3 regions of the Enterobacter ludwigii genome follow, and region 1 is predicted to be linked to each of the others. Evidence: predicted binding sites of a transcription regulator. Region 1 holds the regulator's gene; each other region holds the start of a gene.

Region 1 (10,917 bases):
CAGCGGTGACTGGGCTACGATGCCAGTCCACGGGGTTTGCACCGTGGCGCTGAACAGCGCGGCAGGCAAAGCAAAATCCATGACGAAGATATTGAGCAGGGAGACATTTTTGTTATCGACCATCTTTGCCTTACCGGCCCAGAATCCCAGCAGCATGATGACGAAAATCGGTGCAAGAGCATGAACAATTACGTAAGTCATAATTCACCTGTAGTAAAAAAGTTTAAGCACTGGCGCGATGATTATTATTTTCAGGATGCAGGTTCCCGCGCGGACGTAACGGTTACGTCCGCGGGGAGTGCATCTGGCAGGTCTCTTTTTACTTACCAGCTTGCCCGCATGCGTTCGCGTACGAGGGCAGAGCTGCGGCGATTGTCAGCACCGAGACGGTTTTTCAGGGTGTTGTCCTGACGAGCGTCATGGATGGCCTGTTGCAGCGTGGTTTTCACCTGCGTCAGATCGTTTTCAGAAGGGGCATCCGGGTTGGTGATATCCAGCAGGTTGGAAAGCAGCCCCAGTGTGGCGTAGTTGCTGATGTCATAGGCCATTGGCGGGATCGTTGCCGCCAGTTTTTCCAGCGCATCCACGGTACGTAGCGTAATACGCGCCGCAGACTCTTTACCCATGGCATGGATCAGCACGCCTTTATCGTTAAAGGCAATCAGGCGGTTTGCCTGGTACCCGTGCGCCAGAAACGCGCCGGACATCGCTTTACCAACGATAAGCCCAATCACCGGATGACCGGCCAGACGCGCGTTAGCATAGGCCGCCGCCGCGCCGGCCAACGCCTGGTGAATACCAAATGCCTCTTCACGACGGCCATAGGCCTGGCTTGGCACGTCAATCACCGCCACGATCGGGCGCTTCACGGCGCTGTTGGCATCGGCGGCAACGGTTTCGCTCACCACTTTCGCCAGCGTCCAGCCTTCCAGCAGACCGACTTCCCCTTTCGCCGCGCGCGGGAAGTGGTTGTTGGCATCCGGTACCACGGCAACAAAACGTACCGTTTCACCGTTAAGTTCACCATCGGCCGCCTGTACGGACGGGCATAACCCTTCCAGGCGTCTGGCGTTCGGCGCGAGCGTTTGCAGCCAGAGTTCGCCACGGCTTACTGAGTTAGTCATCATTTCACCTCCCGGGCAAAGAGCGCTTTAATCTGTTCGGCATCGGCCTGTTTGCGGGTGTCGAAATTCGTCAGACGGTTCAGGTAATCGTCATAGTTATCGGTGCGATGTTTTGCAGGCACGCCTTTGGCAATCGCGTCGTTCATCGCCGCTTTCACCGCGTTCACGCCATCGCCAACCAGCGCATCCACCAGGCCGCTTTCATAGCGGACTTCGCCACCGGTCATGCTCCAGATAAACGGACGGTCGCGGGAGTCATACTCTTCAATTCCCGCTTCCTGCTCGATAACCTGAGGACCATTCAGACCGAGACGCGCTTCGCGGGTGACAATCAGGTAACTGCACAGTGCAGCAGCGATAGACATCCCACCGAAGCAGCCCACGGTCCCGGCCACAATCCCGACCACCGGGGTGTAACGGCGCAGGTCAACAATTGCCGCATGAATATCGGCAATGGCCGCCAGGCCCAGGTTGGCTTCCTGCAGACGCACGCCGCCGGTTTCGAGACACAGTACCGCCTGCGTCGGGATCCCGTTGCGGTTATCTTCAGCCGCCAGCTCCAGCGCCGCCGCCATTTTGGCGCCGGACACTTCGCCCATACTGCCGCCCTGGAACGCACCTTCGATCGCCACCACTACCGCAGGCTGACCGTTGAGGGTGCCTTTGGCGACCACCATGCCGTCATCGGCCTGAGGAACGATGCCCTGCGGCCCCAGCCACGGGGAGATAATGCCTTCAAAAGGATCCAGCAGTTCGCGATAGCTCCCGTCGTCCAGCAATGCCTGCGCACGCTGGCGAGCTTTTAATTCAATAAAACTCCGATCATCACGCATGGCTCACCCCTTCAAAAACCTGTTCGATACGAATGCGTGCCACCCCCGGCGTCGCGCCAAAGTCGTGGATCGTCAGTTTTCCTGCAGGCAGGCTGCTGACGGTGTGCAGGCGGTTGAACAACGCCTCCCAGCGACCGCGGCTGTTGTCGACGGACGTGGTGATATCAATGGTTAACGTCTGGCCCGGTTCGGCGGCAAACAGCACCTCCATATCCCCGGAACCAACAACCCCTGCGAGCGCTTTGCCGCTTAACGCGCGGCTCGCTGGCATGGTTAATGTGATTTTTTCCATAACATCCTCTTAATGCTTTGAATAAGGCGTTTCGATGCGATCGAGAAACAGCGTGGCGGCAAGCAGGTCGGCTGCTCCGCCCGGTGAGGCATTGAGTGCCAGCATGTGGCGGTCTAACCTCGCCAGCGCCATCTGGCCTGCGGATGTCGCGCATCCTCCGGCGCTCAGCACCGCACGCGCACCGTTCTGCATGGCCTCCAGCCCCGCCATCCCGGCGCGCGACAGCACGCAGGTGTCGGTAAGCGACGTCATGATGGCCATCAGCGCATCGAGCCTTGCATACGTTTCGCTGCTGCCGTTAAGACGGCTCAGACGAAGCTGCGGCAGAGCACGCTGCATCACGTGTGGAAATGCCTGCTGAGCCTCTTCACGTGCGCCCGGAACCCGGTAGCGGCGCGTGGCGCGTAGCCCTTTGCTGAACACTTTCGGCGCCGCGTCATCGGGCAGTTTCGCCAGCTGTGCCGCGGTATTCGCTACCGCCTGCGCGCTGGCATCACCACCGAGCATCGCCACGGCACTGACCAGCAGCCCCAGCGCCCAAATCGCGCCGCGGTGGGTATTTACACCGTCGGTAGCCGCCATCATCTGCTGCTCACCTTCACGGCCGAGTCGCCCTATGGTTTGCCTGAGCGCAATATCCGCCGGACGCTGCCAGCTGTGTTGCGCCAGCGCCTGAAACGTGGGGGTCAGGCTGCGCGCGGAACGCTCCATCAACGCGAGCGACAGATCGTGGTGCGCGCCGTTCCCCCGACTGTCCACCAGACCGGGTTTCGGGCTTAACTGTGCTTCGTCAATCAGACACTGCGTGGCGGTTCGCGCCAGCCATTCGGCACCGCCTTCAACCTGAATCTGGGGCAGAAGTTTCATTACCAGCTCCGGAATTTCGCAGGTGGGTTGTAAAGACCGCCAGACCATTCAACCAGGTCTGACACGCTGCCTGCTGCCAGCAGAGAACGGGTGGCATCGGTGCGGCGAATCCCCATATCTTCCGGGTAAACCACTTTGCCGCTCTGGCGCAACTGCGCCACACGTTTGGCATCGACGCCCAGACCGATATCGGTGATCCCCGCGACGGCCGCAACCATCGCCCGGCGCTCTTCAAGACTTTCTGCGCGATAGAGGTAAGCAATCCCCTCTTCCGTCAGCACATGTGTCACGTCGTCGCCGTAGATCATGACCGGAGCCAGAGGCATCCCGGACGCTTTCGCAACGTCAACAGCATCGAGTTTTTCCACAAAGGTCGGTTTCACGCCTGCCTGGAAGGTTTCCACCATCTGGACGACGAGTTTTTTACCGCGCTGCATCGGATCAGGTTCGGTGATCATGTTCAGCCAGGCCGGGGTGGCATGACGACGACCATGCGGGTCATGGCCCATGTTTGGCGCACCGCCGAAACCAGAGAGACGACCACGGGTGACGGTTGAGGAGTTGGCATACCCGTCAACCTGCAGGGTTGAGCCGATGAACATATCAACGGCGTACTGGCCTGCCAGCTGACAGAAGGCGCGGTTGGAACGCATAGAGCCGTCGGCACCGGTAAAGAAGATATCCGGACGTGCACGAATGTACTCTTCCATCCCCAGCTCACCGCCGAAGCAGTGCACGCTTTCCACCCAGCCGCTTTCAATCGCCGGGATCAGGGTTGGGTGCGGGTTAAGGGTCCAGTGTTTACAGATTTTGCCTTTCAGGCCGAGCTGTTCACCGTAGGTCGGCAGCAGCAGTTCAATCGCCGCGGTATTGAAACCAATCCCGTGGTTCAGGGATTGCACCTGATGTTCCGCATAAATGCCCTTAATGGCCATCATCGCCATCAGGATATGTTCCTGTTTGATGAGACGCGGGTCGCGGGTAAACAGCGGTTCGATAAAGAACGGTTTGTCGGCCACCACCACGAAGTCAATCCAGGAGCCGGGAATATCAACGCGCGGCAGGTCGCATTCGTCGTCCACCAGCTCATTCACCTGTGCGATGACAATGCCGTCATGGAACGCGGCCGCTTCCACCAGCGCGGGGGTATCTTCGGTGCTTGCGCCGGTATAAAGATTACCTTTTCGGTCCGCTTTAAAGCCGGCAATCAGCGCCACGTTTGGCGAGAGATCCACGTACAGACGTGAATAGAGTTCTATGTAGGTATGGATAGCGCCAATTTCGAGCTGACCATCTTCCAGCAGCTGCGAGATGCGCAGGCTCTGGGTACCGGAGAAGGAGAAGTCCAGCTTGCGGGCGATACCTTTCTCAAAGATATCCAGATGCTCGCTACGGCCCACGCTTGGCATAATCATGTGCAGGTCATGCACGATTTGCGGGTTCACTTCAGCCAGCGAGCGTGAAAGGAAATCGGCCTGCTTCTGGTTATTACCTTCCAGAACGACTTTGTCGCCAGGCGCGATCAGTTTTTCCAGCATGGCGACAAGATCGCCGGTTGGCAGTACCTTGCCCTGCACCGGTACGGAGGCCAGACGACGCGCTTTCTCGGTGCGTCGTGTGTTCCATTGCCGGGTGGGTGTTTGCCCAGATAACATTATTAACCTCCTGATTCAGCACATCATTCTGATTTGCTTAACGTTGAGTAAAGTGTGCGCTGTGGCGAGGAAGTCATCAATTAAGCGCAGGGCGGAATCATTAGCCTGAGAGTAATAATCAAGGTAAATATTTGTGATCGAGATCAGTTCATGTTTCGGAAAACCAGGCTAAACGGGGTACAATTCGGAAAGAACAGAAAATAACTGACAAGAATTAGCATCGCCGTTATGAGCCAAATCATCCCATCAGACTTCGATATCATCGCCGAAGACAGCACCGAGTTCGTGCCCATGCGCGGCGTGGCCAATTGTCATCTGCAGACCATGCTGCCGCGACTCATCCGCCGTAAGGTTCAGTTCACGCCGCACTGGCAACGGCTGGACTTACCGGACGGTGACTTTCTGGACCTGGCATGGAGCGAAGAGCCAGAACAGGCGCGCCACAAGCCGCGTCTGGTGGTCTTTCACGGTCTGGAAGGCAGTCTGCACAGCCCCTATGCACACGGGCTCATCCAGGCAGCCAAAGCGCGGGGCTGGCTCGGCGTGGTGATGCACTTTCGCGGCTGTAGCGGCGAACCGAATCGCCAGAAGCGCATTTATCACTCGGGTGAAACCGAAGACGGCACCTGGTTTTTACACTGGTTACGGGAAAACTTTGGTACCGTCCCGACAGCGGCCGTGGGCTACTCGCTGGGCGGCAATATGCTGGCCTGCCTGCTGGCAAAAGAGGGCGACACCGTGCCGCTGGATGCGGCCGTCATTGTCTCCGCGCCCTTTATGCTGGAGCAGTGCAGCTACCATATGGAGAAAGGCTTTTCCCGGGTCTATCAGCGTTACCTGCTCAACCTGCTGAAAGCCAACGCGGCGCGCAAGTTGAAGGCCTATCCGGATACGCTGCCGGTGAGCCTGCGTCAGTTGAAAAAGGTCCGTCGCATCCGCGAATTCGACGATCTGATCACCGCCAAAATTCACGGTTTTGCCGATGCGATTGACTACTACCGTCAGTGCAGCGCCATGCCGCTGCTCAGCAAGATCACGCAACCGACGCTTATCATTCATGCCAAAGATGACCCGTTTATGGATCATCACTCAATCCCCGCGCAGGAATTTCTGCCTGCCAACGTTCACTATCAGCTGACAGAGCATGGTGGTCACGTGGGGTTCATCGGTGGAACGTTGCGCCGCCCGAAAATGTGGCTGGAGTCGCGTATTCCTGACTGGCTTACCCCTTATCTGGACGGTGCAAAATGATTATTCCGTGGCAGGATCTCTCCCCCGAAACGCTCGATAATCTGATTGAAAGCTTTGTCTTGCGCGAAGGTACCGATTATGGTGAACATGAACGTTCGCTTGAGCAAAAGGTCAACGATGTGAAGCGCCAACTCAAAAGCGGCGACGTGGTGCTGGTATGGTCTGAACTGCATGAGACGGTCAATATCATGCCCCGCAACGCGTTTCATGGCTGATCTTTAAACCTTTCCAGTCAGGGAGTTGCTATGTCTGCCAGACATCCGGTTATTGCCGTTACGGGTTCGAGTGGTGCGGGAACCACCACGACCAGCCTCGCTTTTCGTAAGATTTTCGCCCAACTGAATCTCCGCGCGGCGGAGGTCGAAGGCGATAGCTTTCACCGCTACACGCGCCCGGAGATGGATATGGCTATCCGCAAGGCGCGCGATCTGGGTAAACACATCAGCTACTTCGGCCCGGAGGCCAATGACTTCGGCCTGCTGGAGCAAACCTTTCAGGAGTACGGCCAGAGCGGCAAGGGGCAGTCACGCAAATATCTGCACACCTACGATGAAGCCGTTCCCTGGAACCAGGTGCCCGGCACCTTTACCCCCTGGCAACCGCTGCCGGAACCGACCGACGTCCTGTTTTACGAAGGGTTGCACGGTGGCGTGGTGACGCCGCAGCATGACGTGGCGCGTCACGTGGATCTGCTGGTTGGCGTGGTGCCCATCGTGAACCTTGAGTGGATCCAGAAGCTGACGCGTGACATCAGCGAGCGCGGCCATTCACGCGAGGCGGTGATGGATTCCGTCGTGCGCTCCATGGAAGACTACATTACTTACCTGACGCCGCAGTTCTCCCGCACGCATATCAACTTCCAGCGCGTACCGACAGTGGACACCTCTAACCCGTTCGCCGCCAAAAGTATCCCGTCGCTGGATGAGAGCTTTGTGGTTATCCATTTCCGCAATCTCGACGGCATTGATTACCCCTGGCTGCTGGCGATGCTGCAGGGCTCATTTATTTCGCACATGAATACGTTAGTGGTTCCGGGCGGAAAAATGGGGCTGGCAATGGAATTAATTATGATGCCGCTGGTGCAGCGGTTGATAGAAGGGAAGAAAATCGCCTGATGATTTCCCTCTCCGCGTGGGAGAGGGCTTCGGTGAGGGCATCGGGGTGAACGATGCCCCCCAATATCAGGCGTCGATCACTTCATACGAATGCGTAATTTTTACCGCTTTCTCGAGCATTAACGCGACCGAGCAGTATTTCTCCGCTGAAAGATCGACCGCGCGTGAGACCGCCGCGTCTTTCAGTTCTTTCCCGCTGACGATGAAATGCAGGTTAATGTGGGTGAACAGGCGTGGTGCCTCTTCGCGGCGTTCTGAGGTGAGTTTTACTTCGCAGTCGGTCACATCGTGACGGCCTTTTTGCAGGATCGACACCACATCAATTGCGCTGCATCCACCTGCTGCCATCAGCACCATTTCCATTGGGCTTGGTGCTTTATCACCGGAGTTACCATCCATCAAAATCTGGTGTCCTGAAGCGGACTCGCCCAGGAACGTTAAACCTTCAACCCATTTCACACGCGCTTGCATATTCACTCACTCCAACGTTGCATTTTTGGTGACAGATTACGCGTGCGTTACATTTCTCGCAATGGAAGGCGACCTGCGTCATGCTGAAGCGAGACACCAGGAGACACGCGGCGAAAGCTATGCTAAAACACTCAGGATGCTACAGTAATACATTGACGTTACACATGTATGCAGAGGACATCAAACTTTACTGGCTGCGAAACGTTACGATAGCCGACTTCCCAGGGTATGGGTAAGAATTCGATTGCAACCCCAGAGTCCGGATGCATCTTATGACTCTGGTGACAGCTTATAACAGAGGATAACAGCGCATGGTGCTTGGCAAACCGCAAACAGACCCGACTCTCGAATGGTTCTTGTCTCATTGCCACATTCATAAGTACCCATCGAAGAGCACGCTGATTCACCAGGGTGAAAAAGCGGAAACGTTGTATTACATCGTCAAAGGCTCGGTGGCAGTGCTGATCAAAGATGAAGAAGGGAAAGAGATGATCCTTTCTTATCTGAACCAGGGCGATTTCATCGGTGAACTGGGCCTGTTTGAAGAAGGCCAGGAACGTAGCGCCTGGGTTCGTGCAAAGACAGCATGTGAAGTGGCTGAAATTTCCTACAAGAAATTCCGTCAGTTGATTCAGGTTAACCCTGACATCCTGATGCGTCTTTCTTCGCAGATGGCGCGCCGTCTGCAGGTGACATCTGAGAAAGTGGGTAACCTCGCCTTCCTGGACGTGACCGGCCGTATCGCTCAGACCCTGCTGAATCTGGCGAAACAACCCGATGCGATGACTCACCCTGATGGCATGCAAATTAAAATTACCCGTCAGGAAATCGGTCAGATTGTCGGTTGCTCCCGTGAAACAGTGGGCCGTATTCTGAAAATGCTGGAAGATCAGAACCTGATCTCCGCACACGGTAAAACCATCGTGGTTTACGGAACGCGTTAATTCCGCTCAAACGGCGTGCCATCGCAAGGTGTCACGCCGTTTTTGTCTCTATTCCCCATGTGGCGCAGGCTGATTTATCACCCGGAAGTTAACTACGCACTGCGACAAACGCTGGTGTTGTGCCTTCCTGTGGCCGTGGGCCTGATTCTGGGCCATCTTCAGCAAGGTCTGCTCTTCTCTCTCGTTCCCGCCTGCTGCAACATTGCCGGTCTGGATACACCGCATAAGCGCTTTTTCAAACGGCTGATCGTGGGCGGCTCGCTGTTTGCGGGCTGTAGCCTCGCCGTGCAGCTTTTGCTGGCCCGCGATATCCCGCTGCCGCTGATCCTCACCGTCCTGGCGATGACCCTGGGCGTAACCGCTGAAATCAGCTCACTGCACGCGCGTTTGCTTCCCGCGTCGCTGATTGCCGCCATCTTCACGCTGAGCCTTGCGGGTAACATGCCGGTGTGGGAGCCGCTGCTGATCTACGCCCTCGGTACGCTGTGGTACGGGCTGTTTAACTGGTTTTGGTTCTGGCTGTGGCGGGAACAGCCCCTGCGGGAATCCCTGAGCCTGCTCTACGTGCAGCTGGCGGATTACTGTGAAGCCAAATACACCTTGCTCACCCAGCATACCGATCCAGAAAAATCACTGCCGCCGCTGCTGACGCGTCAGCAAAAGGTGGTGGACCTGATAAGCCAGTGTTATCAGCAGCTACATATGCTCGCCGCCAATAAGAACCACGAATATAAGCGGCTGCTGCGCGTCTTCCAGGTGGGGCTGGACTTACAGGAGCATATCTCCGTGAGCCTGCACCAGCCGCAGGAGGTGCAAAAACTGGTCGAGCGCAGCCATGCCGAAGCGGTGATCCGCTGGAACGCGCAAACCGTCTCCGCGCGCCTTCGGGTGCTGGCTGACGATATTCTGTATCACCGCTACCCCACGCGCTTTAACATGGACAAACAGCTCGGCGCGCTGGAGAAGATTGCCCGTCAGCATGAAGACAACCCGGTGGGTCAGTTTGCTGCCTGGCACTTCAGCCGTATCGCCCGCGTGTTACGAACCCAGCGTCCGCTTTATCCGCGCGACCTGATGGCCGACAAACAAAAACGCCTGCCGCTGCTGCCGGCGCTCAGAAGCTACCTCTCCCTTAAATCATCTGCCCTGCGCAACGCCGCGCGAATTAGCGTGATGCTGAGCATTGCCAGCCTGATGGGCATGGCGCTACATCTGCCCAAACCGTACTGGATTTTAATGACCATCCTGTTTGTCACCCAGAACGGCTATGGCGCGACGCGGGTGCGCATTCTGCACCGGGCAGGCGGAACGATGGCGGGGCTGATCATTGCGGGCGTTACGCTGCACTTTCACGTGCCGGAAGGCTATACGCTGGCAGGGATGCTGGTGATCACGATGGTGAGCTACCTGATCATCCGCAAAAACTACGGCTGGGCGATGGTGGGCTTTACGGTAACGGCGGTGTATACCCTGCAGTTGCTCACGCTCAACGGCGAGCAGTTTATTATCGCCAGGCTGGTCGATACCCTGATCGGCTGCCTGATTGCCTTTGGCGGCATGGTCTGGCTGTGGCCTCAGTGGCAAAGCGGGCTGCTCAGACAGAACGCCCATGATGCGCTGGAGGCCGACCAGCAGGCCATTCGCCTGATCCTGAGTGACGACCCGCAGCCCTCTCCGCTGGCGTATCAGCGGATGAAGGTCAACCAGGCGCATAACGCCCTGTTTAACTCGCTGAATCAGGCCATGCAGGAGCCCGGCTTTAACTCGCACTATCTGGCGGACATGAAGCTCTGGGTGACGCACAGCCAGTTTATCGTTGAGCATATCAACGCCATGACCACGCTGGCGCGGGAACATACGATGCTGACGCCCGATCTGGCGCAGCGCTACCTGCAGTCGTGTGAGATTGCCCTTCAGCGGTGTCAGCAGCGACTCGAGTATGACGCGCCTGGCGAGTCAGGGGATTCGAACATTCTGGAGGCGCCAGAGACGCTCACCCACGGGCCAATGAGCACCCTGGAGCAGCATCTGCAGCGCGTTCTCGGGCATCTGAACACCATGCACACCATTTCGTCGGTAGCATGGCGTCAGCGCCCTCACCACGGGATATGGTTAACCCGTCGCTTAACGCGAACGGAGTCTTAAGCGTTTACGATCTTCGCGACCGCCGCGGCAAAACGGTTTAACCCGTCTTCAATGTCCTGATTTTCGACCACCAGCGACGGCGCAAAGCGCATCACGTCCGGTCCGGCATTGAGCACCATCACCCCTTCATGGGCGGCGGCGTGCAGGAAATCGCGCGCGCGGCCTTTGTACTGTGGCTTCAGCTCCGCGCCGATCAGTAACCCCATCCCGCGGATCTCGC
Region 2 (10,917 bases), 1.0 Mb from region 1:
TCGTTTCCGCCTGGGGATGCTGGTCTTTTTCGCCATGGTGGCATGGGCACTGTGTACAGCGCTCAATCAACCTAAACTGGGTCTGGCAATGCTGTTTGGCGTGGGCTTTGGTTTGCTTATTGAACGCGCGCAGATCTGCTTTACTTCAGCGTTTCGCGATATGTGGATCACCGGGCGAACAATGATGGCAAAAGCGATTATTGCCGGGATGGCGGTGAGTGCTATCGGCATCTTCAGCTATGTTCAGTTAGGTGTTGAACCGAAAATCATGTGGGCCGGCCCGAATGCGGTGATTGGCGGCCTGCTGTTTGGCTTCGGGATTGTGCTGGCTGGCGGTTGTGAAACCGGTTGGATGTACCGCGCCGTTGAAGGTCAGGTACATTACTGGTGGGTTGGCCTGGGGAACGTGCTCGGGTCAACTCTTCTTGCGTACTACTGGGATTCCCTTTCTCCTGTCCTCGCGACAAACTGGGATAAGGTCAACCTGCTCAGCACGTTCGGCCCGCTCGGTGGCCTGTTAGTGACGTACGCCCTGCTGCTGGTCGCTTTTTTACTGGTGATTGCGCAGGAGAAACGGTTCTTCCGCCGTGCTGCTGTCAAAAATGAAACGCAGGAGAATGCCGCATGAAAGAGATCGTGCCTGACTATCGTCTGGATATGGTGGGCGAACCCTGCCCTTATCCCGCTGTCGCTACGCTGGAAGCCCTGCCTCAGCTCAGGAAAGGGGAAATTCTGGAGGTGGTAAGCGACTGCCCGCAGTCCATCAACAACATTCCTCTGGATGCTAAAAACCACGGTTACACCGTGCTGGACATTCAACAGGATGGGCCAACCATTCGTTATTTGATACAGAAATAATCCCGCCACAGACGCTCCTTAACCGGGGCGTCTTTCCTGCCCCAAAAATCCGCCTTACGTCCCACTTTGGCGGTAAATGCAGCCCTCTGTTCTCCCCCGGAACTACACTTAAAGTGGATAAAAAACAAACAGGAGGTGTGGCATGTTTGCGTCAATTCTCGTTCCTGTCGATATTTCAGAGCGTCGCCTGACCGAACAGGTGATTCCCTATGTTCAGGCGAACGCAGCAATCAGTAACGGCAAAGTGCATTTTCTGACTGTCGTTCCTTCTTTCCCCTACTATTCCTCTCTTGGTCTGGCCTATTCCGTTGAGATGCCAAAACTGGAAGAAATGCAGCAGGAGGCGCTGGCGAAATTGAATGAGATCGTTACGCAGTTCAATTTACCGGCCGACCGCATTCAGACCCACGCCATTTCTGGCACGCCTAAAGATCAGATCCTGAAACTGGCTGAGAGTATCAATGCAGACCTGATAATTATTGCGTCTCATCGACCTGATATTTCGACCTATCTGTTAGGCTCTAACGCTGCGGTCGTCGTGCGCCACGCTAAATGCCCGGTGCTGGTGGTGCGTTAGCGTGCCTGCGAGGAAAGATAAGCCCCGGGCTATCGGGGCTTATCTACTGTGAAAGTGACCGTTTCTGTTTGACGGCTTTTATTCGGTGATAAACACCATATTTGCACGGCACGCAGCGTTTCGCGTTCAAACACCCCTTCAGGCTGTGCAGAGACAATACGTATATCGTATGGATGACCATCGTCGCCCACAGAAAAAGAGAAAACAACGTTACCCTCAATGCCCAGCGCCTGTGCCTTTACGGGCATGGCAGGGAAAGGCTTATTCGTTATTCCATTGCACGGTTTCTGCGCCGGTTCAGGTTGCATGGGCTGTTGATGGCAGCCAGAAATGAGCGTAACCGCAGCCGCAATAATTATTCTTTTCAATATTATGTCCTGTAAAATTTAACGTCTCGCTTTTCGAGAACAGTATATTGCGGCATCTGGCATTAATCTCCTCCCAACTCCGATAGCCTGCTTGCGGAATAACTTTCATAAATGGACTTTCTCATGAATCAAATTCTTCCGTCAGTGTGTATTACTGCTGTGCTTGCCGGATGTGTTCCCCTTACCCCTAAACGCTGTCACAAACAACGTGCCCCCGATGCCTGTACTTATAAGCATTCCGGTAAAGTCTCGGATAACAATATCCAGGGCCACAGGCCTGCGCCATTGAGCAATCACTGGACGCCGCCCTGACCGGGCCTCACGCATGAAGCGGTAAGCGGTGCAACCTGCACCTCGACTTTAGGAATGGTGTGAATAGGTTATGGTCAGGCGTTGGCTGACGCGGCTAAACGGGCAGTATTTCCGCCGTTTACGGTTCAGCATGTATTTGATGAGATGAGTTCAGCTCGCTGGAATATGGAGGGGCAACTTTAATCGCCCCCTGAGACTGGCCATAACCAGGCCAGTCTCAGGGGATAAATCAGAAACGATAACCCGCGGAGAACATAAACACCCACGGATCGAGGCGAGTGCTGATACTTTGCTGTTCACCGCCCGCTTTAAAGCGAACGTCGGTATCAATGTCCATGTACCAGACCGAGGCGTTAATTAACCAGTCACGGTTAATCAGATAATCCAGCCCCACCTGCCCCGCAACACCCCACGAGTCTTTCAGGCTGAGATCGGTAAGCCCGGCTTCTTTACCGGTATCGTTAAATTTCTCGTCGAAGAAGGTGGTGTAGTTCACCCCTGCGCCAATATACGGACGCACCTTACTGTTAGCATCACCAAAGTACCACTGCGCCATCAGTGTTGGCGGTAAATGGTGCACCGTCGCGATATCCCCGGTTGGCCCTAAACCGACGCGATGACGGAATGGCGTTGCTGCCAGAAGCTCAACACCAATGTTCTCCGTCGCCATATACGTAAAGGTCAAACCGAGCTGGGTATTGTTGCTGACGTTAAAACCGCCCATACCCAGAACGCTATCAGAGCCTTCTGTTGGACGCACCGTTGCCGAACCGGCACGAATAAAGAATTCACCTGCTTCATGCGCATACGCGCCGCCAGAGAGACTGCTTAATACAAGGGCTGCCACCGCTAATTTTTTCATATCCGCTCCATCGTTGTGGTTTTAGTCGCGGAGGAGAATATACTCACAAATGAGTAATAAGTGATCTGCTACAGATCACATTAAAACCAGTAAGTTAACATTCATTGATCTGGGTTAATTTTTGGTGACACACCGTAAAGCGATAAGTTGTCGTCAGGTCAATTTCTGGCATTTCGGCGTTACAAAATTTTCTCTTTTCACCCTCTTGCTCTTCCTCTCGCGGCTGGATAATTTAGCGCTCTCACAAGTTGATTTGATGCGTTCTTCTTTTGCAGGTGTGCCATGAGTGATGTTAACCCGTGCATGACGTGCGGAGCCTGTTGTGCGTATTTTCGAGTCTCTTTCTACTGGGCCGAAGCCAGCGATGGCGGCGGTACCGTTCCGGTTCATCTCACTGAACCGTTAACGCCTTTTCTGCGCTGCATGAGCGGCACCAACCAAAAACCGTGCCGATGCGCTGCGCTTCAAGGTGAACCTGGGGTGTCCACCCGGTGCTCTATCTACGAGCACCGCCCCAGCCCGTGCCGGGAATTTTCCATGTCAGGTGAGGATGGGCAGGTCAATGAAGCCTGTAATCGTGCCCGTGCGCGCTTTGGATTACCGCCGCTTTACAAAGATATGCTTTTCCATACAAGCCTTGATGCTGCCACGACAGTGTTATCCGGTGTACAATTGCCGGCTAATTAACACCTGCAATACTCAAGGAGAGTGCATGTCTATCACGGCGAAGTCTGTCTACCGTGACACGGGAAACTTTTTCCGCAATCAGTTCTTAACCTTTTTACTGATCGCGTTGCTATGCGCCTTCATTACAGTGGTGCTTGGTCATGCGTTCTCGCCAAGTGACGAACAGATTGCCAGCCTGAGCCAGGGCGACAACCTTGCAGATAGCGTGGGGTTGTTTGAACTGGTACAAAACATGACGCCGGAGCAGCAACAAATCCTGCTGCGGGCTTCCGCTGCTTCGACATTCTCTGGTCTTATCGGCAATGCGATTCTGGCAGGTGGCGTTCTGCTGATGATTCAGCTGGTTTCCGCCGGTCAGCGCGTCAGCGCCCTGCGGGCGATTGGTGCCAGCGCGCCGGTATTACCGAAGCTGTTTATCCTCATCTTTTTAACCACCATGCTGGTGCAAATGGGGATTATGCTGGTCGTCGTGCCGGGTGTATTACTGGCTATCGTGCTCTCTTTCGCGCCGGTAATGGTCGTGCAGGATAAACTGGGGATCTTTACCGCGATGCGCAGCAGCATCCGGCTCGCCTGGGCAAATATACGCCTGGTGGCACCGGCTGTTATCGGCTGGCTGTTGGCGAAAACGCTCCTGCTGCTGTTTGCCCCGAATTTTGCGGTACTCACGCCAAATGTTGGCGCGGTGGTGGCAAATACGCTGAGCAACCTCATTTCAGCGGTACTGCTGGTCTATCTGTTCCGCCTGTATATGTTAATTCGTCAGTAATCCTGTGGCCGGGAACGTCAGCCCGGCCCTACACAGAAGATGGAATCACAGAATGAAGCAGTTTCTTGATTTTTTACCGCTCGTGGTCTTTTTCGCTTTCTACAAGCTGTATGACATTTATGCCGCCACGACTGCACTGATCGTGGCCACAGCGGTTGTGCTGATCTATAGCTGGGTTCGCTACCGTAAAGTTGAAAAAATGGCGCTGGTGACCTTCGTCCTGGTCGCGGTGTTTGGTGGACTCACCCTGTTCTTCCACAACGATGAATTCATCAAATGGAAAGTCACGGTAATTTACGCTCTGTTTGCGGGTGCGTTACTGATTAGCCAGTGGGTGATGAAGAAGCCGCTGATCCAGCGCATGCTGGGCAAAGAGCTGACGCTGCCTCAGGAAGTGTGGTCCCGACTGAATATCGCCTGGGCGATCTTCTTTATTCTCTGTGGTCTTGCCAATATCTATATTGCTTTCTGGCTGCCGCAGAATATCTGGGTCAACTTCAAGGTCTTTGGCCTGACGGCTCTGACGCTCATCTTCACGCTGTTAAGTGGCGTTTATATCTATCGCCACATGCCACAGGACGACCAGCACTGATCGTTCACCGACCAGAACGTGTGCAGCAGGCGTTCTGGTCTATTCTCTCCAGCCTGAAATCATAGTAGCATCCCGCCTGAAGTCTTCAGTTACGAGTTAAAACAATGACAACAAATAACGCCCCTCAGGGCGAACTGGTTTTACGCACACTGGCAATGCCCGCTGACACCAATGCCAATGGCGATATTTTTGGCGGCTGGCTGATGTCGCAAATGGATATGGGCGGCGCTATTCTGGCAAAAGAGATTGCACATGGCCGGGTAGTGACGGTGAGAGTGGATGGCATGACCTTCCTGCGCCCGGTTGCAGTGGGTGATGTGGTTTGCTGTTACGCGCGTTGCGTAAAACGTGGCAATACCTCCATCTCCATTAACATCGAAGTGTGGGTGAAAAAGGTCTCGTCCGAACCCATTGGACAGCGTTATAAAGCAACAGAAGCGCTGTTTATTTATGTGGCCGTGGACAACGAAGGTAAACCCCGACCGCTTCCTCAGGCCTGATTGCCCGGTAAAAAAAGCCTCCTTGCGGAGGCTTTTTTTATTCCATCTGTGCCCCGCCATTCAGGCGGAATACAATATTCACGATCAGTCCGTTGCCCGGTTTACCGGCTTCATAACGCCATCTGCGCATCGCCGTTTTCACTTCTCTCTCGAACATATTAGACGGCTGCGCGGACAGTATTTCCACGTTCTCAACACGCCCTTCCGGCGTAACATCGAATTTCACCCGTACACGGCCCTCAATACGTAATGCCTGAGCACGAGCCGGATACTGCGGCTGATTACGGCTGACCGCACGCGGTCCCGCGGGTGCGGTGACTGTCGGTTTGGCTGTCGTCGTGGTGTTATTCATCACCGGACGCGAAGGTGCTGCGTTTTCTACCGTCTGCGTGGCGCGGGGTTCAACCGGACGCGTTTCGCGTTTTGGACGTTCTTCTACCTTCTTCACCGGTTTTGGCTTCGGCTTAGGTTTCGGCTTCGGCTCGGGTTTGTGGATCACCACCGGAGCTTCTTTTGGCGGTTCCGGCACCGGTTCAGGTTCGGGTTCCGGTTCGGCGACGGGCTGTGGCGGCGGAGGCGCAACCTGCGGTGGTTCGAGATCCGCTGGCGATACCATCGTCACAGAAATAGGCTGTGCGGGCGCTGGCATTTCAACAACCTGATGAACCGAGGTATAAAGCAAACCCGCCACGACAGCACCGTGAATAACGACAGAAAGCAGCGTCGGCCAGGGAAAGCGGCGAGGTAAATCAAGGGTCATCGAAGTCATAATCATCAACGTTAAAAAACCGAACACTGATTTTAAATGCAAATAGCAATCATATTCAATAAGACACTTTGTCCTGGCGCAATTTAAGCGCAAGAGAGGCCAAAAAAGGCGCATTCAGATCAGGGTTTTAACATTGTTTTTATCTTTACATTGCAGTCAGTTGTCCTTTCACATAACGTTACTGACACTTTTAATGGTTAAGGAGCTTCACCGTGCTTTACGTGATTTACTCTGAAGATGTCGCTGATTCCCTCGAAAAACGCCAGTCCGTTCGCCCTGCCCATCTGGCGCGTTTACAACTGCTCCAGGATGAAGGTAGATTACTGACCGCGGGTCCAATGCCTGCGGTAGACAGCAATGACCCTGGCGCTGCCGGTTTCGCGGGCTCCACGGTGATCGCCGAGTTTGAATCCCTGGAAGCGGCTCAGGCCTGGGCTGATGCAGACCCGTACGTTGCCGCAGGTGTCTATGCGAAGGTGACGGTTCGCCCGTACAAGAAAGTGTTTTGATGCAAAAGTGGCTCCAAAAGGAGCCACTCATCTCTTTAGTGCAGTGACGCTAAGCGCGCCGCAAATCCGACAAACAGCAGCCCAATCAGCCCGTTCCCCAGCTTTGCCAGTTTCTTTTTGGTTTTCAGATAACGCGTGACAAACGCACCAGAGAAGATCAGGAAGCTCATATACATAAAGCTAATCAGCTCCAGCGTGGTCGCGAGGATCAGGAAAGACGTGCCCGTGTTTTTCGCATTCACATCGATGAACTGCACAAAGAACGAGACATAGAACAAAATAGCCTTTGGATTCGTCAGGCTCAGCACCAGCGAGCGTTTCATGATCATGCTCGCAGGCTCGGTTCCGCTCTCATGGGTATTCTTCTGACGGGTGATGACTGACCAGAGCATTTTGCCGCCGAGCCACAGGAGATAAAAAGCACCGAGGTAGCGCACAATATTAAACAGAACCGGGGTCGTCTGGATTAATGCTGCGACGCCCGCCCAGGCCAGAAACATCAGCACTGCATCACCGATAAATACGCCAGTGGCGGCGAGATACCCTTTTTTAACACCGTGCCCAATACCGGTTTTCAGTACAAACAATGTGTTCGGTCCAGGCACCAGCACGATAAAAAATGCCCCTACAACATAGGTCCAGAAATTAAGTACACCAAACTCCGCAAACACCTCTCCCTCCTTTTGCTAAAAAAAACGACGGGAATATCGCTGCAAATACGATATCCCCAAAATCAGACGCTATTGTACGCCGTTATAGCCATCAAGATAAGTCGCAGCCAGTTCGTTGCCAAATAAAACGGCGTCCTTCTCTTCCATTTGAGACGTCCATTTATCCGCGGTATTACCGTCGAAAGCATGCTCCGTTTTCGCCTGATTCTTCAGTTGATCGCGAATGCTTTGGGCGTACTGGTTTGCCTCAGACAGTGTGCGTCCTGCAGCGCGATCGGTTTTCCCCTGCTCATACAGCTCACGGAACTGAGGAACATTCAGACGATAATTTTGCGATACACTTGACGTAAAATTGCCGCCAGTAAAATTGGTTTTATGCGACACGAAATAATAAGCATGCCTTTCCGGTGACGTTTTACTGCTGGCACAACCGCTCAACACGGCAATCCCAAGAAGGGCTGCAACCACTTTTCCGTTCATCTCTTTTCCTTTTTAGTTTATCCAGTGCGATATCCCGCTGAGCAGTAAATTAATCAACGCGGATAATGACGATAATCCTGCGTTTTCCCTGATCGCATCCAGCGCAAGCAGCACAATAAATACCCAGAGATAAGGATTCATCTTTGAAATGCATAAGATTAAGAGGGCGGAGTATATCGCGGAATGAATCGGGGGAGAGACTGCGAAAAATGATAGCCTGAAAATCAGTGGGCACCTTAACGGTGCCCTGATGGTTCTCAGATAACCTGTGTAGCGAACAGCAACGCGTTACGGTGTCTGGTCATTCCACATTTTCTGATGGCGTGTATACGCATATTGCGGCGGGATTGTGCTTCCAGCCAACGAGCCTTGCGACGACTCACCTGTCGCAACATGCGCCAGCGCCCTACTTCTGTTCTACTGCGCTTCATGTTTACAACTCTTTCTCTAACAGAAACCCCATTATAAACCCAACCCCGCAGCAAACCAGCGCTTTTAACTGGCGTTTTTATTTGCCAGATGATTCCTGATGCGTACACTCATAACAATACGCTTTCAAAAGGATTTTTTTACCTATGACAACCTTCTACACCGTGGTGAGTTGGCTGGTCATTCTGGGATACTGGCTGTTAATCGCGGGTGTGACTTTGCGCATCCTGATGAAGCGCAGAGCCGTACCCTCTGCCATGGCCTGGCTGCTGATAATCTACATCCTGCCGCTGGTGGGGATTATTGCCTATCTCTCTTTCGGTGAGCTTCATCTGGGTAAACGCCGTGCCGAGCGTGCCCGCGCCATGTGGCCTTCAACCGCCAAATGGCTCAACGATCTCAAAGCCTGCAAACATATCTTTGCCGAGGAGAACAGCAGTGTTGCCTCCTCGCTGTTTAAGCTGTGCGAACTCCGTCAGGGTATTGGCGGCGTTAAGGGCAACCAGCTCCAGTTGCTGACCTCCTCGGATGACGTCATGCAGGCCCTCATCCGCGATATTCAACTGGCTCGCCATAATATCGAGATGGTGTTCTATATCTGGCAGCCTGGCGGCATGGCCGATCAGGTTGCTGAATCGCTGATGGCCGCTGCGCGTCGGGGCATTCATTGCCGCCTGTTGCTGGACTCCGCTGGCAGCGTCGCCTTCTTTCGTAGCCCCTGGGCGGGCATGATGCGTAATGCCGGTATTGAAGTGGTTGAGGCGCTGAAGGTCAATCTCTTGCGTGTGTTTCTGCGCCGGATGGACCTTCGCCAGCACCGTAAAATGATCATGATCGACAACTATATTGCCTATACCGGCAGCATGAACATGGTTGACCCGCGGTTCTTCAAGCAGGACTCGGGTGTCGGGCAGTGGGTAGACCTGATGGCGAGAATGGAGGGGCCCATTGCCACCTCGATGGGTATCGTTTATTCCTGCGACTGGGAGATAGAAACCGGGAAACGTATCCTGCCGCCACCACCGGATGGCAATATCATGCCATTTGAAGAGGCCAGCGGGCACACCATCCATACTATCGCTTCCGGACCGGGCTTCCCGGAGGACCTGATCCATCAGGCGTTGCTGACGGCCACTTACGCAGCGCGTGAATATTTGATCATGACCACCCCCTACTTTGTTCCCAGCGATGACCTGCTGCACGCCATCTGTACCGCGGCACAGCGCGGTGTCGATGTGAGTATCATCTTGCCACGCAAAAATGACTCGCTTCTGGTGGGCTGGGCCAGCCGGGCATTTTTCAGTGAACTGCTGGCTGCGGGGGTGAAAATCTACCAGTTTGAAGGCGGATTACTCCATACCAAGAGCGTGCTTGTCGACGGCGAGTTAAGTCTGGTGGGTACGGTTAACCTGGATATGCGCAGTCTGTGGCTGAACTTTGAAATCACACTGGTGATCGATGATGCCGGCTTTGGCGGCGATCTGGCCGCGGTCCAGGATGATTATATCTCCCGCTCGCGACTGCTGGATGCCAGACTGTGGGTTAAACGCCCGCTGTGGCAGAGAATTACCGAACGACTGTTTTACTTCTTTAGTCCGTTGCTGTAAAACGTGCCCAACGATGTTAAACAGGTAGTCATCATGGAAATGGATCTGAACAATCGCCTGACCGAAGACGAAACGCTCGAACAGGCCTATGACATTTTTCTCGAACTGGCGGTTGATAACCTCGATCCCGCAGACGTGATCCTCTTTAATCTCCAGTTTGAAGAGCGCGGGGGCGCCGAGTTGTTCGACCCTTCTGAAGACTGGGCTGAACATGTGGATTTCGACCTCAATCCTGACTTCTTTGCCGAAGTGGTGATTGGCCTGGCCGATGAAGATGGCGGTGAAATTAACGACATCTTCGCCCGCGTCCTGCTGTGTCGCGAGAAAGACCACAAGCTGTGTCATATTCTCTGGCGCGAATAATAAAAAAGGCTGCGATTGCAGCCTTTTTTATTTAATCCGGTAACTCACTTCCGCACTGATTACAAAACCGCGCGCTGTGTTCATGTTCACCCTGGTGACATTTCGGGCATTTTCGTTGCGCCTTACGGTTCTGAAAGGCGCTGCTCATGTGCGTAGTAATGAGCCCTGTCGGGACCGCAATCACCGAATAACCAATCAGAATCAGTACCGAGGCGACAATCCGTCCCAGCGGAGTGTGAGGGGCTATATCACCATAGCCAACGGTTGTGACGGTCACAATCGCCCAATAAACAGAAGCATTCAGCGTTGAGAAGCCATTCTTCGGCCCTTCTATCAAATACATCAGCGCGCCGAATATCACCATGACGATGGCAATAAATGAATAAAACAGGATCAGCTGATGCCGCGCGCTGACGATGGCACTCCAAAATATCCGCAATGACGGCATAAACCGCAGCAGTTTAAGAATGCGTAACACCCGAATAACGCGCATCGCTCGCCAGGCAAAAACATAGCTCAGACTGATTTCTGGCCATAGCCACATGACATAGAGCGGCAGGATCG
Region 3 (10,917 bases), 770 kb from region 1:
TATGTTTTGTCTTTGGTCTGCAACCCGGCAAACCGCCGGTTGACGTGATGCTGACCATTCTCGCCGTCATTGGGTGTGCCGCAACGCTTCAGACCGCAGGCGGCCTGAACGTCATGATGCAATTTGCTGAGCGCCTGCTGCGCAAACATCCTCAACACATCACGCTTCTCGCCCCTTTTACCACCTGGATGCTGACCTTTCTCTGCGGGACCGGACACGTGGTGTACACCATGTTTCCCATCATTGCGGATATCGCCCTGAAAAAAGGGATCCGCCCGGAACGCCCAATGGCCGTGGCATCAGTGGCATCGCAGATGGCAATTACGGCCTCGCCGGTCTCCGTGGCCGTTGTGTCACTGGTCTCCATTCTGGGCGCGCAGCATGGGCTCGGCCACGCGTGGGGAATACTGGAAATTCTCGCCGTCTCGGTTCCTGCCTCACTGTTCGGTGTGGCGATTGCTGCGCTGTGGAGTTTGCGTCGTGGGAAAGCGTTAGCGGACGATAAGGAGTTTCAGGAAAAGCTCAAAGATCCGAAGCAGCGTGAATTCATCTACGGCGGGACGGAAACGTTAATGAATCAACGTTTTCCAAAACAGGCCTACTGGTCCACGTGGATTTTCTTCGCCGGCATTGCCGTGGTTGTCCTGCTGGGGGCATTCCCTGACCTGCGCCCTGCATTTGAGATAAAAGGAAAAATGACGGCGTTGTCGATGAACCTTGTCATCCAGATGATGATGTTAATTGCCGGTGCCGTAATGCTGATGGCCTGCAAGGTCAATGCGTCTGCCATTTCTAACGGCGCGGTGTTTAAGGCGGGTATGGTCGCGATCTTCTCGGTGTTCGGGGTGGCGTGGATGAGCGATACCTTTTTCCAGGCGCATCTTGATGAGTTAAAGCTGGCGCTGGAAGGCGTGGTGAAAAGCCATCCGTGGACCTACGCGATTGTGCTGTTCCTGGTATCCAAGCTGGTGAACAGCCAGGCGGCAGCCCTGACGGCCGTTGCGCCTATGGGGCTGATGCTGGGAATCGACCCGAAAATGCTGATCGCCTTTTTCCCGGCCTCTTACGGCTATTTTGTCCTGCCGACCTACCCAAGCGATTTAGCCTGCATCGGCTTTGACCGTTCGGGCACAACCCGCATCGGCAAATTTATCATTAACCACAGCTTTATTCTGCCGGGATTAATTGGCGTTAGCTGCGCGTGTGCGGCGAGCTATCTGCTGGTACAGACGTTCTTTTAAGGTGAGCGAAGGGCGACAAACGGTCGCCCTTTTTAGCGTCAGGCGGGCTTTAGTGAGACTCGCCCTGCGGCGTGAATCGCAGTTCAATCAGCGCGATGGCTTTCTGAATAGCGCGAAGCGTGACCGGGTCAGCCGCAGCGGGATGGCTGTTGAAATCGATATTTTTCAGCTGCGTGGACATCTTCTCGCGCACTTCAACCGGCGCAATAACGTCCAGGACATCAAGGATTTGTTTGATAACTAACTGGCAGGCGACAACGTCAGACACCAGCTCCTGATCGGCGCTCAGGTTTTGTGACATGGGGCTTTCTCCTTATTTAAAGGCCGCCATAGTAACAAAACGCAGGCCCATTCATCTCCCTCTCGTCGCTTACGGGCACAAAAAAACCCGCCGAAGCAGGTTTTTTTCATCAGAACATTGCGCCCGGTGGCACGTCTTTGAAAGTGTTGCAGTAGTTAGCCCACATACTTTTCAGGATTTTGCGAAGTTTCATCAGGTAGCTCCATTAACTTGTTATACAACTTTATCGTCAATGTGCTTATAATATGACCATCGTCACAAAAATCAATATTTTTGTGACGCGCATCACAATTTTATGCTTCTCGCCAAACCTGAAAAGTGGGGCTCACGGCACCTGAAAGCGTCAGCCTACGATCCCGCGAACAAAAGCTTCGATCTCTTTGTCCTGGCAATTCTCAAAGAAGCACTGCTGGAAACGTTGACCCGAAACGGCCGTCTTCACCAGCTCGGGATCGATTGCGCGCAGCGTATCCAGATAGTTTTCTTTCACGACCGCCGCTTTAACCTGGTTCAGAATACCGGCGTTACGCACCTGCGGCTCCTTGCGCTCGGGCGGATAACCTTCACCGTTTCGACCAGTGAACGCTTTTTCAAAGATAAACCGAACGTTCAGTTCAGCCCCCCAACCGAAGCCTTTGGCAAACGGCAGGGAGAGCGCGTTACCGTTGTTGATCTGAGCAAACAGGAACGCATCCGCAGGATCAATGCAATAGCCGCAGATGACGCCCGGGTGGATGTTCAGCGACATCAATGCCCCCTGCCCCGTACCGCAGCCGGTCACAACAAAATCAACGGCTTTCGCATTCAGTAAAATGCTCGCCATAATCCCCAGATGGATATAGGTCAGGTGATGGTCATTCTCGTCGCTCATGCCCACGTTATAAACCGGGAACCCTTTTTCATCGGCTACCGTTTTCAACTCTTTCAGTATCACTGGGTTTTTCGCGGCCTGGCTGTTTTCCATCATCAGTGCAATTTTCATTTCATCTCTCCTGAATGCGTGGCGGGAGATCCCGCTATGGATACCTTTACCTGTTCACCCTACTATCAAACAAACAACTTTTCAAATTAAATGAAAGGTTGTTTTAAAAAACAAAGACAGGTTCACAATTTAGCGAGAATGAGACCGTACGCCAAACGTGCATTAAAAAGTTAAAGCAAACCTGTTGCCGCTTCAGCCCGTTAGCTAGACTGCAAAAGTACACGCTAAAACCGTATGGGGTTGACCTGTGAATCAGCGCTGCCGGATGCTTCGCTCCCTCTTTCTACTCGCGTTGACGGGTCTGTTGCTTGTTTGCCCCCCTGCCCGGGCAGAAGAGCCTGTACCGGTCTGGATCTTTGATGCTAACAACTTCGAATTCTGGCGCACACCGCAAGGAGAGTGGCAGGGTTTTTATCCTGAACTGATTAAGGCCATCAATAAACAGGCGGGTACGCAGCTGCAGCTGCGGCCGCTCTCCGGAGCCGATATTAGCCAGCGTTTTGCACAAAATGAGTATGGCGTGTATGCCGGGGTATTGCGCACGGAGAAGCGAGCCAGAACCAAAATTCTCTCAGCACGTTTGTTTGATAACGACGTGGTGGCCGCCAGTCCATCGATGACGGTGACAACCGCCGGACAGCTCAGCCATGCCCGGGTGCTGTTCCGTAAAGACGACGCGACGCTCGACAGCGTGCAACAACGTTATCCCGACCTTAAATTTCGTTCTCTGCGCCTCGTCGCCACCAGCGACGAGGCTTTTCGCTTACTGAGCGACAACCAGGCTGATTTCTATATTAATGACGCTCCGGAGATGGAAAATACCCAGCGCTATTATCTGGTCTCCCGGCCCTTTCCTGAGCTACGCATTCCTGTCGTCCTCGCCTTCAGCCCTGACCTGCTTCCCCTGCGGGATAAAATCAATGCGCTGATTGGCACCTGGTATCGCAACGGCGAAATCAACACGATGCTGGAGGAGAGCAAGCGCAATTACCTGCTAAGCCGTATCACCCTGTCAGAGGAGGAGCGAACCTGGATCGCGCATAATCGCCTGCAGATCAACCTGCCCAAAAACGAGAATTTTGCCCCGCTTATCTGGCGGGACAGCAAGGGCTACCACGGCACAGCCATTGATATGATTAACGACATGCGCGATTTACTGGGCATGAAGGTTGAGGTCAATTTTATCGATCACTATTCGAGTCTTCCGCGACAGCAGTGGGCGGTTCGATTGATTGATATCGTTGATCGAAGCGACAGTGCGCATGCACAGGGCCGTATCGGCCCCGACATCGCCTGGCACAACGCCTATTACAATCGCAGCAGTCAGCCCTTCTTGTGGAACGAAGAGAGTATTCGCAGCCAGCGCGTCGGCGTACTCGACGGTTCGTTTGCCGCAGCCTATTTACGCCAGCGTTTTGGCAGCGATGTGATCATCGTGACCCGGCCAACCATTGACGGTCTTATCGACGCGATTGAGAACGATGAGATTGACTATATTCTGGGCGACCTCAGTTCGCTGGAGTCCACGCTTCGCGGCAACGAGTTGTTTCGCGGGGTGCTGAAAGTCGCGGGGGTCACCCGCTCTGAGTTTATTATTGGCCCGTGGGTGGATCCGCAGCATCCGCTCTTTCATCTGCTGACTCAGGTTCATCGCCTGTCAGAATACCGCACGCAAATAGAACGTCAGGATGAGCAGAGTTACTTACCCGATTTTTCTAAAAACACGCTGAAGATTATCAGCGTGATTTTGCTGATCGTGGCCCTGTTCAGCATCGGTATGCTGATCATGATGCGTCGCCATTTACGCCAGAACCGGATGGTTAACCGCAATATGGTGCAGGCGCTGGAGAAGGTAAACCGCGCGCACGATGACGAGACCGGCAGCCATATTCAGCGCGTCGCCCGATATTGCGGCTTGATGGCGCGTGAGCTGGGGCTTTCGCGCAAAATGACCCGTGAGATAGAACATTTTGCCTCACTTCACGATGTCGGAAAAATTGCCGTGCCGGAGCGTATTCTGCGTAAGCAAGGCCCGCTGACCCAGGACGAGTTTGCCGAGATGAAACTTCATACCGTGAAAGGGTGGCGGATTATTCAGGGCTTAGAGCTGGGCGCAGTTGCGGAGAATATTATCCATTTCCATCATGAAAAATGGGATGGCAGCGGATATCCGCAGGGGCTGCGGGGAGAACAGATCCCGCTGGAAGCCCGCATTCTGGCGCTGGCCGATGTGTATGATGCCCTGAGGCAAAAGCGGGTCTATAAGCCGGGATTCACACACGAGCAAGCCTGCAAAATCATTCTGGAGGGTGACGGCCGCCATTTTGACCCGCAGCTTATTGCGCTGTTTCGCCTGCATCATCTTAAGTTTAAAACCATTTTTGACAGCCTGGCCGACTAAACGGCCCGTCGCAAAGAGAAAGCGCAGATTGCCCGGCTATTCCTCGCATTGCGACTCACATCTGCAGGTACGATAACGTATTTCCACTCACTCAGAGCGAACCATGAAAAGAGTCTTCGTCGCCGGTACGATCCTGCTGCTGGCGGGCTGTAGCATTAATCGCCAGGCTGAGGTCAGCACCCTGGACGCGCCAAACGGCATCGTCCGCCTCGACTACGGGCAAGCAATGCTGCAAAACGCCTATTCCGATGAGTATGTTAATAACGGCACCGCAGCTAAAGCGTGTCAGAGCATGGGGTATGCCACCGCCTCTGCCTATGGCCAGCCCATTAAAACCTGCACCCTGACCAGCGGCTCTCTGTGTCTCAATGAGAGCGTGACGATCCAGTATAAATGCATGGGCTTTGCCGTAAACCCTAAAGCAACTAATCCGTGGTATTAATCTGTGCTGCCAGTATTGACTGGCAGTGTATTTCATTACGAACAAAAACAATTCTCATTAATAAAATATAAATCGGCAATGCGTTTTATTCCCATTCGTATTTTAAATAAAGAAATAATTATTTTACGTTTTGCAAATAATTAAATAACAAATTATAGTGTCGCTCATTGTGAACCAGAATTAATAACCCGGAGCGTCACCATGCTGAAAACTGAAATGATCGACAAGCTCAATGCGCAAATGAACCTTGAGCTTTTTTCATCCCTTCTCTACCAGCAGATGAGCGCCTGGTGCAGCTACCACAGTTTTGAAGGCGCTGCCGCCTTCCTGCGCCGCCACGCGCAGGAAGAGATGACCCATATGCAGCGTCTGTTTGATTATCTGACTGACACGGGCAGCCTGCCGCGCATCGATAACGTTGCGTCCCCGTTTGCCGAGTATAATTCGCTTGATGAGCTCTTCCGTGCGACCTATGAGCACGAGCAACTGATTACGCAAAAAATTAACGAACTGGTTCATGCGGCAATGATCGGCCAGGATTATCCGACCTTTAATTTCCTGCAGTGGTACGTGGCAGAGCAACACGAAGAAGAGAAACTGTTTAAATCCGTGCTGGATAAATTGTCTCTGGTGGGGAAAACAGGCGAAGGTCTTTACTTTATCGATAAAGAACTTTCTACCCTCGATACACAGAAATAATATTGCTGCGGTGCTGTTTTCAGCGCCGCACTTTTATTCTCCGCGCACAGATTTACATACACCCCGCACAGCTTGTACACCGCCAGTCCTGCGTATTGACCGCCTGGTAAAAATACCGGTAGTTAGCCGTCTCCAGCGGAATACCGGCGTCAAAAAAAACATCTGTCAGCCAGTCTACGTTTTCAATGATCCACTCATCTTCTTTTAGCCCCTGCGCAAAGGTGTCGTCCTCAGGATCGATGATCGAATAAATGGCCCAGGTGCCCATATCCTTTTCACGACGCGATTCAGGAAGCTGCAGGGCCTGGTTCTGCCAGCTGATTATCCAGTGACCATGGCACAGTAAATTACCGCCCCGGCTCCACGCCGCGGTAAAGGGATTATTTCCCGCCATCTGCCCTCACTTTATTTGAAAACTTATAGTTATTGTTTAAATTACGCCTGATTTTTCGGCAAAAATAGTGCCCTTACGAAGTAGGTATCCCCTCCCAAAGGGGCAGGTCCGGGTAAATTACCTAAAGTCGAAAAATATCGTAAATAATTCATTACACCTACTGTAACGGTCATTTGACGAAGCGGGGCTTTTCCCTTACTCTGCGCCGCAGAATTTGTCGCGATTACGAATCGTTGTAGAGGAATGCGTGAAAAACAGAACCCTGGGAAGTATTTTTATCGTCGCCGGAACGACGATTGGCGCAGGAATGCTGGCGATGCCTCTGGCTGCCGCAGGCGTTGGATTTGGAATGACACTGCTGCTCCTTGGCACACTCTGGGCGTTGATGTGCTACACCGCCCTGCTGTTGCTTGAGGTTTATCAGCATGTGCCCGCGGATACCGGCCTGGGTTCTCTTGCGGCACGCTACCTGGGACGCTATGGCCAGTGGATAACCGGCTTTAGCATGATGTTTCTGATGTACGCCCTGACCGCGGCCTATATCAGCGGCGCCGGCGAGTTAATCGCCTCCAGCGTTAACGACTGGTTCGACGCTGACATCACGCCTTCAACGGGCGTTATCTTCTTTGCGCTTATTGGCGGGGGTGTGGTCTGTGTGGGGACTTCGCTGGTCGATCTGTTTAACCGTTTTCTGTTCAGCGCCAAAATACTGTTCCTGATTGTGATGCTGGTTTTGCTGGTACCGCATGTTCACAAGGTCAATCTACTGACGCTGCCGCTGGAAAAAGGGCTGGCGCTGTCCGCGATCCCGGTTATTTTCACCTCGTTTGGCTTCCACGGTAGCGTGCCCAGCATCGTGAGCTATATGAACGGCGATATCCTTAAGCTACGCCGCGTCTTTATGGTGGGGAGCGCCATCCCGCTGATTGCCTATATTTTCTGGCAACTGGTGACGCTGGGGAGCATTGACGCGTCGACCTTTACCGGGCTGATGGCGGAACACGCTGGCCTGAACGGCTTTCTGCTGGCACTGCGCGAGGTAGTCACCTCCCCGCACGTTGAGCTGGCGGTCCATCTGTTTGCCGACCTGGCGCTGGCCACCTCATTCCTGGGCGTGGCGCTCGGCCTGTTTGATTACCTGGCCGATCTGTTCCAGCGTCGTAATACTGCCGCAGGACGCTTACAGACGGGGGCAGTCACCTTCCTGCCTCCTCTGGCGTTCGCGCTGTTTTACCCGCGTGGGTTCGTGATGGCGCTGGGGTATGCAGGTGTGGCGTTATCCGTGCTGGCCCTGCTGCTCCCTTCCCTGCTGGCCTGGAAGAGCCGCCAGCAGCATCCTCAGCAAGGGTACCGCGTCATGGGCGGCAAACCGCTGCTGTGCATGGTGTTTGCCTGCGGAGTGATGATTATTCTGGTGCAGTGCTTGATAGCCGCAGGGATGCTACCGGAAGTGGGTTAACAAAAAAGGGGCTGAAATCAGCCCCTTTTTATTAGTGCAAACAGCAGCTCTTAAACTTCTTCCCGCTGCCGCACGGACACGGATCGTTACGCCCGACCTTTGTGCCGTTAACAATCGGTTTTTTTGCTTCCGGCTGCTGTGGGTTGTCCACCCAGTAATTGTACAAACGCAGAGCCGCAGGCTGAATGCTCTCAATGCTGGCTTTATATTCGTCTTCGCTCAGCTCATCCAGCTTCTCGCTGTTCTCGTCTGTACCGTGCAGCGCAATCGCATCAAGATCGGCCTTCAGTGCTTCCGGTAAGGCTGACCAGTCCGTCAGCGCCACACCGCGCATATAGCCATAACACCACTCTTCAACAACGGTATAGCTCTCGCCGTCGACATCGTTGTAACCAAACATCGGCTCAAACTGATCCGGGTATTCGCTCAGGCGCTCAGCAATGTCGTTCATATGCTTAAAGCAGAGATCGATAAAACGGTGCATTTCACGATCGTTTTTCCAGCGCGGAATGTATTTCTCGCCACCCCACACGGCCACCAGCCAGGTATCTGGCTCAACGACAACAGGGCCGGAAAGGACTGCGGTAAGCATGCCGTCCAGTTCAGACACGTCAATCACGGACGCATCGTCATGACCGTAAGACATTAATGTCTCTTCCAGCCACGCCATTTCGCTTTCATTCAATGGGCCTTCAGTCATCGCTGACACTCCTGATAAAAAAGGAAAAGATCCTGACACATATCTCACGGCTTTCCTATCTGAAGTTTAGGTCTTTATTGCTGCAAAAACGTGCAAATCGTGACCATTGCACAACTTATGGGCTTTGTTGTTAACGATATGTGATCTCCGCTGTAATTTCATCGCGTCCCACAAGGTGCCATATCACCGCACTCTATACTCAAACATGTCACAACCCGCTCAATGGGTTAACCATTCTGGCAACGATTTTGCTTAATGTTCTTCGCGCGAACCTGCGCAGGGAAACCTCGCCGTATTACGCAGGCGTTGTCTGGATCTTGTTCGTTTAGTGCATTTTGTTCTTGCTCGTGTTTTTGGATTGGCTGCGCCGCCGGCGTCCGGGTTTACGCCGTGGTGCAAAAACCTCTTTGCTAAGGAACATAATAATGTCGCTGAAATTTATCAGAACTCCCCTTTCTCTCGTGCTGGCCGGTTGTCTGGTGACGGCATTTTCTGCGCATGCAGATATTGTCATTGGTGTGGCCGGGCCGTTTACCGGCCCAAACGCCACCTATGGCGATCAGTACTGGCACGGTGCAACGCAGGCCGCTGAAGACATTAACGCCGCAGGCGGCATTAACGGCGAGAAGATTAAGCTGGTTCAGGGGGATGATGCCTGCGAGCCGAAACAAGCCGTGGCCGTCGCCAACCGCCTGGTCGACCAGGATAAAGTCAACGCGGTGGTCGGCCATTTCTGCTCCTCTTCCACAATGCCTGCCTCCGAGGTGTACAGCGACGCGGGGATCCTTGCCATTACCCCCGGCTCGACCAACCCGCTCATTACCGAACGAGGCATGACCGATATGTTCCGCATGTGTGGTCGCGATGACCAGCAGGGCCAGGTCGCCAGCGATTTCATTATCGATAAGCTGAAAGCCAAACGTGTGGTCATCATCCATGACAAAGACACCTACGGTCAGGGGCTGGCAGACGCCACCAAAGCTGCGCTGGCGAAGCGCGGGGTTCAGGATGTGATGTATGAGGGCTTATCCCGTGGTGAGAAAGACTTTAACGCGCTGGTGACAAAAATCGGCGCGCAAAAGCCGGATGTGGTGTTCTTCGGCGGTTGTCACCCGGAAGCCGGCCCGCTGGTTCGCCAGATGCGTGAACAGGGCGTGCAGGCGAAATTCTTCTCTGGCGACTGTATCGTCAACGAAGAGATGGTGACCGCGGCGGGTGGACCGCAATATACCAAGGGTATTTATATGACTTTTGGTAAAGACCCGCGTCTGATCCCGGATGGGAAAGCGGTCATTGAGAAATTCCGCGCCGGAAAATTCGAGCCTGAAGGTTACACCCTCTACTCTTATGCCTCCGTTCAGGCCATTGCCGCAGCCTTCAAGGCTACGGGCGGTAAAGACTCGGCCAAGGCCAGCGAATGGCTGAAAGCCAATGCCGTCGACACGGTTATGGGCAAAAAAGCCTGGGACAGCAAAGGCGATCTGAAAGTGTCTGACTACGTGGTGTATCAGTGGGACGATAACGGAAAATATAAGGAAGTTCAGTAACGGGACGGAGTCACGCTCAACGCCGGCAGGTTCGCCTGTCGGCGCGTAATAAACATCAGGCTGCGCGTGCCGCGCAGCTTAAAATAACGAGCGCGCTATGATGAGTACATTCTTCCTGCAACAGTTAATAAATGGCTTAACGCTGGGCTCCGTCTATGGATTAATCGCCATCGGCTACACCATGGTGTATGGCATCATTGGTATGATTAATTTCGCCCACGGCGAAGTGTATATGATCTCCGCCTACCTCTGCGCCATTGGCCTGGCGCTGCTCTCTTTCTTCGGCCTGCAGTCGTTCCCGTTGCTTATCCTCGGTACGCTGATCTTCACGATTGTGGTGACCGGTGTTTACGGCTGGACTATCGAGCGTATTGCCTATAAGCCGCTACGCAACTCTACCCGTCTGGCACCGCTTATCTCCGCCATCGGGATGTCACTGATTTTGCAAAACTACGCGCAGCTGAGCCAGGGGCCACGTCAGCAAGGGGTGCCCACGATGCTGGATGGCGTACTTCGCCTGCATATCGGTGAGGGGTTCGTTCAGATAACCTACACCAAAGTGTTTATTCTGGTTGCCTCGTTCGCCGGCATGCTCTTGCTGACATGGATAATCAACAATACCCGGCTTGGGCGGATGTGCCGTGCGGTGCAGCAGGACCGCAAAATGGCCTCCATTCTGGGCATTAACACCGACAGAATCATTTCGCTGGTCTTTGTGATTGGCGCGGCGATGGCCGGTCTGGCGGGTGTG

What was found. The regulator CRP, encoded in region 1, controls carbon source genes, mostly activating them, when cyclic AMP is high. The targets are predictions, from matches to a motif close to ATGTGANNNNNNTCACAT.
Region 2: a site for CRP is predicted at 3,041-3,058, ahead of ompW (outer membrane protein OmpW). Genes of this name have one in related genera too.
Region 3: a site for CRP is predicted at 1,816-1,833, ahead of azuC (stress response protein AzuC). Genes of this name have one in related genera too.

Annotation. Positions count from the first base shown of each region.
Region 1 is NZ_CP017279.1:2,877,560-2,888,476, forward strand. It holds gene BH714_RS13540 (AEC family transporter) at 1-201, opposite strand, end outside; gene mdcE (biotin-independent malonate decarboxylase subunit gamma) at 324-1,124, opposite strand; gene BH714_RS13550 (biotin-independent malonate decarboxylase subunit beta) at 1,124-1,957, opposite strand; gene mdcC (malonate decarboxylase acyl carrier protein) at 1,950-2,249, opposite strand; gene BH714_RS13560 (triphosphoribosyl-dephospho-CoA synthase) at 2,259-3,116, opposite strand; gene mdcA (malonate decarboxylase subunit alpha) at 3,116-4,771, opposite strand; gene BH714_RS13575 (hydrolase) at 5,000-6,022, shown strand; gene BH714_RS13580 (YheU family protein) at 6,019-6,237, shown strand; gene BH714_RS13585 (phosphoribulokinase) at 6,268-7,137, shown strand; gene BH714_RS13590 (OsmC family protein) at 7,204-7,608, opposite strand; gene crp (cAMP-activated global transcriptional regulator CRP) at 7,920-8,552, shown strand; gene BH714_RS13600 (YccS/YhfK family putative transporter) at 8,610-10,697, shown strand; gene argD (bifunctional acetylornithine/succinyldiaminopimelate transaminase) at 10,694-10,917, opposite strand, start outside.
Region 2 is NZ_CP017279.1:1,838,397-1,849,313, forward strand. It holds gene yedE (selenium metabolism membrane protein YedE/FdhT) at 1-628, shown strand, start outside; gene yedF (sulfurtransferase-like selenium metabolism protein YedF) at 625-858, shown strand; gene uspF (universal stress protein UspF) at 1,001-1,435, shown strand; gene BH714_RS23570 (energy transducer TonB) at 1,465-1,803, opposite strand; gene ompW (outer membrane protein OmpW) at 2,345-2,977, opposite strand; gene BH714_RS08695 (YkgJ family cysteine cluster protein) at 3,260-3,664, shown strand; gene BH714_RS08700 (YciC family protein) at 3,690-4,433, shown strand; gene BH714_RS08705 (septation protein A) at 4,486-5,025, shown strand; gene yciA (acyl-CoA thioester hydrolase YciA) at 5,130-5,525, shown strand; gene tonB (TonB system transport protein TonB) at 5,563-6,285, opposite strand; gene BH714_RS08720 (YciI family protein) at 6,507-6,803, shown strand; gene leuE (leucine efflux protein LeuE) at 6,839-7,474, opposite strand; gene BH714_RS08730 (Exc2 family lipoprotein) at 7,544-7,954, opposite strand; gene BH714_RS24490 (KPN_01571 family protein) at 7,967-8,095, opposite strand; gene BH714_RS24055 (YciY family protein) at 8,212-8,385, opposite strand; gene cls (cardiolipin synthase) at 8,530-9,990, shown strand; gene BH714_RS08740 (HI1450 family dsDNA-mimic protein) at 10,024-10,353, shown strand; gene BH714_RS08745 (ion transporter) at 10,385-10,917, opposite strand, start outside.
Region 3 is NZ_CP017279.1:2,104,476-2,115,392, forward strand. It holds gene BH714_RS09905 (anaerobic C4-dicarboxylate transporter) at 1-1,241, shown strand, start outside; gene BH714_RS09910 (DUF2766 family protein) at 1,291-1,542, opposite strand; gene azuC (stress response protein AzuC) at 1,652-1,735, opposite strand; gene BH714_RS09915 (RpiB/LacA/LacB family sugar-phosphate isomerase) at 1,886-2,524, opposite strand; gene BH714_RS09920 (HD domain-containing phosphohydrolase) at 2,772-4,925, shown strand; gene yecR (YecR family lipoprotein) at 5,029-5,367, shown strand; gene ftnA (non-heme ferritin) at 5,569-6,066, shown strand; gene BH714_RS09935 (hypothetical protein) at 6,119-6,460, opposite strand; gene tyrP (tyrosine transporter TyrP) at 6,708-7,919, shown strand; gene BH714_RS09945 (YecA/YgfB family protein) at 7,951-8,619, opposite strand; gene BH714_RS09950 (branched-chain amino acid ABC transporter substrate-binding protein) at 9,045-10,166, shown strand; gene BH714_RS09955 (ABC transporter permease subunit) at 10,267-10,917, shown strand, end outside.